Linked DNA regions of Magnetofaba australis IT-1. The protein of the gene in region 1 interacts with the protein of each later gene in a pairwise test. Links are inferred from orthologs where the notes say so. Each region holds a gene or a part of one and is shown in the gene's direction. Other genes may lie near its edges.

Region 1 (3,855 bases):
CGACGAGGCGATGCAGAGCGCGCCAAATGTGCGCTCGGAGTTGGTGACGCCGATCAAAGAGGCGTTGGACGCCGGGCGTTATGACATCTCCAGCCTGGACGTGGCCGACAAGATCCTGCGTCAGGTGCTCATGGAGCGCAAACAGTCTTTGTAGGCGGTGGCCGTCCCACAGCCGGATTTAACAGGAGGAGACCATGGCGGACGCCAGCGGGGCCTTGAAACAGATTGTGGAAACCTTGATCGATCGCTTCGAGAAGCTGCACGAGCTCCTGCTCGCCGAGCGTGAAGCGTTACGCAATCGTGACGCCGAGGCGCTGGAGAGCGCCAACGCCAGCGTTCGCGAGAGCTTGGAGGAGATTAGCCGCATCGATCAGCGCCGTCAGCGACTGACCATCGATATGGCCCATGTGCTGGGTCTGTCCGGCGGCGTGCCTTCGATGGGGGATCTGGCGCGCAAGCTGGGGGAGAAGAGCGGCTTTATGGCGCTGCGCGAGCAGTTGCGTACCGCCATCGACGCCGCGCAGAAGGCCAATCGCGAGAATCAAGCCGCGTTTCGCGGCGTGCAAACCGCCACCGAGGCGGTGATGGAGGTGATCCGCAGCGGCGGGACGCCACAAACCAGCGGCTATGGCCGCACCGGCGCCAAAGCAACCGCCGGCGCCTTTCACACTTTTTCCAAGCAGCTGTAACGCTTGGAGCTGTTCGCCACTGATCCGTTCGGCGCGCGCCTGGTCCAATGAGGGACGGGAAACGCCGGACGTTGCGAGGGGATTACCGCCATGCTGATTTTGACACGGAGAGTCGGAGAGAGTCTGCAAATCGGGGATGACATCAAAGTCACCCTGTTGGGCATTAAGGGCAACCAGGTGCGCATCGGTATCGACGCGCCGCGCGACGTGGAGGTGCATCGCGAGGAGATCTACGACAAGATCCGTCGCGAAACCCGCAAAGCCAACCGTCGCATGCCCGAGGATGTTTTGGACGAAGCCTCGCGTCTGCTGTCGCCGCACAAATAGGATTTGCCGCACCGCGTTGCGTGGCGCTGCAATGAAATCTTGAAAGCCCCGTCGAACCCCTTCGGCGGGGCTTTGTCATATTCATTATCTTGACTAATTTTGTCGGAATTGGCAGGGTGTATCTGATGCCGGAGCGTCATTGATGATGATTTCGCAACAGCATTCATTGCTCGCCGATTTGCGCTGAATACTCCCAACTCATTGAAGTGATGATATTCCTGACTGTATGAGGGGTATTTCAAAAAAGCCGACCAATCCAGTCAGGTTTATTGTTGACAATTTCCATCGGGTATTTAAAATCTCCATTTCAAAGGGGCAATCTTTTGTCTCTATGAATCTAGCGAAAACCAAGAGAGGTCATCGTGGCTTTTGGCGTTTTCAAAACCATCCGGGACGACATTCGCGTCATCTTTGACCGCGACCCCGCCGCGCGCAGCGTGGCCGAGATCATTCTCTGCTATCCCGGCGTCCACGCCATGATCTTCTATCGTTTCGCCCACATGTGGTGGGGCTGGAACCGCAAGCTTATCGCCCGTTTCATCTCCCATCTGGGGCGCTTCTTCACCGGGATTGAGATTCACCCTGGGGCCACCATCGGCAAGGGCTTCTTCATCGACCACGGCATGGGAGTGGTGATCGGCGAGACCACCGAGATTGGCGACAACGTCACCCTCTACCACGGCGTGACTCTGGGCGGCACCACCTGGAACAAGGGTAAGCGCCACCCTACGCTGCACGACGGTGTTGTGGTGGGGGCCGGCGCCAAGGTGCTGGGGCCCATCACGGTGGGCGAGAACGCCCGTATCGGCTCTAACGCCGTGGTGGTCAAAGCGGTGCCGCCGGATGTGACGGTGGTGGGGATTCCGGGTCGCGAAGTCGCGCCCAAGAAACACGACCCCATCGACCCCAATAATAAGTCCGACTTCCCCTCCTATGGCGTCACCGAGAATCAGATGCCCGACCCGGTGGCCCGCGCGGTTACCTGCATGCTCGAACAGATGCATCAGATGGAGCGGCGCCTGAATACGCTGGAGCGGGAGAAAGAGGCGCTGGTCTCTGAAAACGGCAAGAGCTGTGACGCAGCGGCGGCGCCGCTGCGCGTGGCGGGAGGCGACTCATGAAGCTGACCACCCGGGGACGCTATGCGGTCACCGCCATGTTGGATCTGGCGCAACATGGCGAAGAGGGGCCCTCCAACCTGGCGGATATCTCCGCGCGGCAGGAGATTTCCCTCTCCTACCTGGAGCAGCTGTTCGCCAAGCTGCGCCGCAGCGGATTGGTGAAGAGCATTCGCGGCCCCGGCGGCGGCTATCAACTGGCGCATACGCCGCAGCGCATCAGCGTGGCGGACATCATTCGCGCGGTGGATGAGCCGATTCAGGCCACCTCCTGCAAGGATTACCAGACCGAAGGGTGTCGCAAGACCACCCGCTGCATCACCCACGATCTGTGGGTGCAGTTGGGCAACCACATCTACGACTACCTGGATTCGGTCAATTTGGCGCATCTGGCGCAGAACGGCTCGGCCATGCTGGCGGGGGCCCATGATCACGATCATGGCGATCACCACACCGCCATGGGTAAGCGGGGGGCGGCGTGATCTATCTGGACCACAACGCCACCTCCAAGTTGCGCCCCGAGGCGCTGGCGGCGATGCTGCCGTTCTTCTCGGAGAAGTTCGGCAACCCGTCGGCGGCCCATAGCGGCGGTCGCGCCGCCAAAGAGGGGTTGGAGCGCGCCCGGCGCGCGGTGGCCAAACTGTTCAATGTCCACTTCAGCCGCGTGATCTTCACCAGCGGCGGCACCGAGGCGGACAATCTGGCCATTCAGGGCGTGGCGGCGGCCAATGACTACCAAGGCCACATCGTCACCACCGCCATTGAACATCCGGCGGTGAGCGAACCGATCAAACAGATGGTCAAACAGGGCATGCGCGCCACATTCGTCGAGCCCGACGCCCATGGCGTGGTCAACGCCGAGGCGATCGTTACCGCGCTGCAGCCCGACACCAAACTGGTCTCCATTATGGCGGCCAATAATGAAACCGGCGCTTTGCAGCCCATCGAAGAGATTGGCGCACAGCTTGCCGAGCGCAACATTCCGCTGCATGTGGATGCGGTGCAGATGGCGGGCAAAGCCCCGCTGGATCTGGAGCGCCTGCCCATCGCCTATGTGAGCGTTTCGGCGCACAAATTCGGCGGTCCGCAGGGCGTGGGCGCCCTCATCGTGGAGAAGAACGCGCCGCTGCGCGCCCAGTTGCTGGGCGGCGGGCAGGAGCGTCGCCGCCGTTCCGGTACGGAGAATCTGCCCGGCATCGTCGGCTTTGGCGTCGCCGCGCAGATGGCCAGCGATAACGACTATGCCGCCTATACCCGTCTTGAGGCGATGCGCGACGCCATGGAGCAGCGCATTCGTCATGCGCAGGTCGGCGCCGCTATCTTCAGCGCCGACGCTCCCCGCATGGGCAACACCTCGGCGCTGGCGTTCCCCCAGGTGAATGGCGAGACCCTGGTGATCAAACTGGATCTGGCCGGGTTCGCCATCTCCTCGGGCAGCGCCTGCTCGTCGGGCAAAACCGAACCCTCCCATGTGCTGCGCGCCATGGGGGTAGCGTCGGAGCTGGCGCAGGGCTTTGTTCGCGTCAGTCTGGGTTGGGACACCCAGCCCGACCAGGTCGAACGCTTCACCGAAGCGCTGATCGATCAGGTCAAACAGTTGCAATCCATGGCCGACCCCGCATTGGGCGTGGCGGTTTAACCCCTTTGAGTCGCCATCGTGGCGGCTGCGTAAGCTGAGGACACACCATGAAACTGCCGATCTATATGGATTATCAGGCCAC
Region 2 (3,330 bases), on another replicon or contig:
GGTTTTCCATAGCGGCATGCAAGCGGGGGCGTGGCCCGATTGCATGGCGACGGGTCGGTCGGCTGCGTTGGACGCAGGCGCTGACGAAAAGCGGTAAGGCGTTGGACGCGCGGGGATGATCGGGGCGGATCGCCCACAAGTGCGTCTTTCAGGAGAGAAGCGGTGTTGAAGTTCTCCAAGAAATTGCTGTACGCCATCGAAGCGGTGGTGGATATCGCCTATAACTCCGGTGGCGAGCCGGTGCAGATTCGCGAGGTGACCAGCCGTCAGGGGGTGCCCCAGCGCTATCTGGAGCAGGTGATGCAGCGTCTGGTGAAAGCGGGCATCCTCAAGGGGATTCGCGGCCCGCGCGGCGGCTATCTGCTGGCGCGCGAGCGCGCCAAGATCACCGTGGGCGATATCGCCCGCGTGGCCATGGAGGTGGGCGATGGCGAGGAGTCCGGGTTGCCCTCGGATGTGGCCACCGGCCCCATCGGTCAGGCGGTGATTCGCCCGTTGTGGACCGAATTCCAGGAGCAGATCCTGGTGATGATGGATGAGATCACGGTGGAGGAGTTGACCACCCGGGCGTTCCGTAACGGCGTGCCCAGCGAGGTCTACAACCGCATCACCTACACCATTTAATTCGCGCGCATTGGCTTATGTCCGCGTTCATTGCGCAGCAGAGCGATTCGCTCGCCTATGACGCCGTTCTGATCGGCGCGGGCGGGTTGGGCTCGGCCACGGCGCAGGCGCTGCAGCGCATGGCGGTGGATGCGCGCGTGCTGATTGTGGATGACGACGATATCGAGCGCTCCAATCTGCCGCGGCAGACCGCCTACCGCAGCGGCGATGTGGGCGCAGGCAAGGCCGAGACGCTGGCGCAGCGCGTCAGTGGCGGGACGTTGCGCGCGCAGGCGGCGCGCATCCGTCTGAGCGATGTTGAACAGATACGACAGTGGGCGCGCGGGGCGCGTCTGCTCATAGATGGATCCGATAATTTTACCACCCGTTTTGCCGCCAATGACGCCGCTGTGGCGCTGGGGATTCCCCTCGTTCATGGCGCGGTGGTGGGGTGGATGGGGCAGGTGATGCGCATCACGCCGGGGCGCAGCGCCTGTTTGCGCTGTCTGTTTGGCGGCCCGCCCAGTGACGAGGGCCCCACCTGCGCCGGCGCCGGGGTGATGGGGCCGGCGGTGGCGGAGATCGGTTGGCTGATGGCCATTGAGGCGTACAAGGCGCTCAGTGGGCAGGGCCAGGCGGTGGAGAACGGTCTGTTGACCATCAACATGCTATCCGGCAAACGGCGCATTGCGCCAGCGCCGCGCCGTGGCGACTGTCCCGGTTGTGGCGTAAGCGGAACCATTTGAAGGGGCGCAACCCATATGAGCGGCAGAATCTACGATAACATCACCGAGACCATCGGCCATACGCCGCTGGTGCGTCTGCACCGCATCGCCGAGGGCCTGAATGTGGAGATTCTGGCCAAACTGGAGTATTTCAACCCCATGAGTTCGGTCAAGGACCGCATCGGTCTGGCGATGATCGAAGAGGCCGAAGAGGCGGGGTTGATCGATCGCGATACCCTCATTGTGGAGCCCACCTCGGGCAACACTGGCATTGCGCTGGCCTTTGTGGCGGCGCAACGCGGCTATCAGTTGATCCTTACCATGCCGGAATCCATGTCCATTGAACGGCAGAAGCTGTTTGCTCTGCTGGGCGCGCAGGTGGTGCTGACGCCCGCTCTCGACGGCATGAAGGGCGCTATCGACAAGGCCCATGAGATCGTCAAAAGCGCGCCCAAGGCCTACATGCCCAATCAGTTCGACAACGACTCCAACCCCCGCGCCCATGAGAAGACCACCGCCGAGGAGATCTGGGCCGACACCGAGGGCAAGATGGACGCTCTGGTGTGCGGCGTGGGCACCGGCGGATCGCTCACCGGCATCGGTCGGGTGCTTAAGCAGCGCAACAAGGATATCCGCATCGTCGCGGTGGAGCCGGAGGAGTCGCCGGTGCTCTCTGGCGGCATGCCCGGACCGCACAAGATTCAGGGCATCGGCGCCGGGTTCATCCCCCGTGTGATGGATCGCGATCTGGTCGACGATGTGGTGCGGGTGGGCAATGAGTGCGCGTTTGAGATCGCCCGCCGCATGGCGCGGGAAGAGGGCATCGCCTGTGGCATCTCTTCGGGCGCGGCGGTGCGCGCGGCCCTGGAGTTGGGCAAGCGTCCCGAGTATGCGGGCAAGCGCGTGGTGGTGATTCTGCCCAGTTTTGCCGAGCGCTATCTCTCCACCGAACTGTTTGGCGGTTTGTGATTGTCCGCCATGTTGGACGCGGCGCGCATTGATCGCTACAGTCGCCAGATTCTTCTCAAAGAGGTGGGCGGCGGCGGTCAGGAGCGTCTGCTGACGGCGCGGGTGGCCATTTATGGCGGCGGCGTGGCTGGACATGAGGCGGCAACGGCGCTGTTGGCTGCGGGGGTGGGCGCGGTGGCGCTGACGCCGGCGCCCGGCGCGACCCACTGGGATCTGGCGATGCTCAATGGCGTCAATGAGGATGCCCGCGCCACCTTGCATGCCGATGGTGAGCAGGCGGCGGACCTGCTGCTGGTTTGTGGCGTGAGTCTGGCCGAACTGTGCGCTTGGGATCGTCAGGAGGCGGGACGCTCGCGCTGGCGTTTTGCCAGCTTGGGTTGTGGTGTGCTGTTAGGGCGTAACGGTGAAATGGCGCCAGAGCCGTTGTATGACGCCGCTCTGCGCGCAACGCCGCTGGCGCCCACTTGGGAGCGCGCCGCCGCCGGGACGCTGGGCGCGGTGATCGCCACCGAGGCGTGCAAGGCGCTATTGGGCGTAGGCGAGCCGCTGTTGGGGGCGCGGCAGTTCGACCCGGCCAGCGGCGTGTGGATGAATCTGACTGCCTGATAGCGTTGCGAATTCAAAACTGCACAGAACGGCCAATGTTTGCGTGACGTCGGCGCCGCGAGTGCTGACTATTGGCCGCCGACAGGTCGGCGGCGGGGTCTGGGGTCTGCGACCCCAGCGGGGCGTGGGGCGGCGCCCCACGGTTTGGCTTTTGACCTTTGGGAGCTCGAGGGCAAAGCCCTCGATATCTTATAGCGCCCCACTTTTCACTTCAAAAACCTAACGATTCCAAGCGGAACGCTCTTTCTGTCGTTTCTCTGTAGGTACGCTTCTGAGATCCCCATGTCCGACGACGCCTTTCTCGATATCACCGCCGACCACTGCCCCATGACTTTCGTTAAGGTGAAGCTCAAACTGGAGAGTCTGCCGCCGGGCAGTGTCCTGCAGGTGCGTCTGAGCGATGGCGAGCCGTTGCACAATGTGCCGC

The links. The genes of interacting proteins can lie anywhere in the genome.
Region 2: the proteins of cysE (region 1) and cysK interact in binary tests that used the Escherichia coli proteins (3 or more experiments, as listed by UniProt). The link is inferred for Magnetofaba australis IT-1 from one-to-one orthologs.

What each region holds. Positions count from the first base shown.
Region 1 is NZ_LVJN01000020.1:1,278,328-1,282,182, forward strand. What follows is about bases 399-3,257. They hold cysE (serine O-acetyltransferase), read left to right. Parts: upstream 399-1,378; coding sequence 1,379-2,137; downstream 2,138-3,257. Other genes in these bases: MAIT1_RS17750 (flagellar protein FlgN), read left to right, coding at 399-689; csrA (carbon storage regulator CsrA), read left to right, coding at 780-1,016; MAIT1_RS17765 (Rrf2 family transcriptional regulator), read left to right, coding at 2,134-2,616; MAIT1_RS17770 (cysteine desulfurase family protein), read left to right, coding at 2,613-3,257. Also shown: flagellar biosynthesis anti-sigma factor FlgM, read left to right, coding at 1-154; more of MAIT1_RS17750, read left to right, coding at 195-398; more of MAIT1_RS17770, read left to right, coding at 3,258-3,773; MAIT1_RS17775 (IscS subfamily cysteine desulfurase), read left to right, coding at 3,821-3,855.
Region 2 is NZ_LVJN01000015.1:102,284-105,613, forward strand. What follows is about bases 499-3,330. They hold cysK (cysteine synthase A), read left to right. Parts: upstream 499-1,364; coding sequence 1,365-2,297; downstream 2,298-3,330. Other genes in these bases: MAIT1_RS02755 (RrF2 family transcriptional regulator), read left to right, coding at 499-624; MAIT1_RS02760 (HesA/MoeB/ThiF family protein), read left to right, coding at 642-1,349; MAIT1_RS02770 (ThiF family adenylyltransferase), read left to right, coding at 2,307-2,903; MAIT1_RS02775 (sulfurtransferase TusA family protein), read left to right, coding at 3,186-3,330. Also shown: more of MAIT1_RS02755, read left to right, coding at 163-498.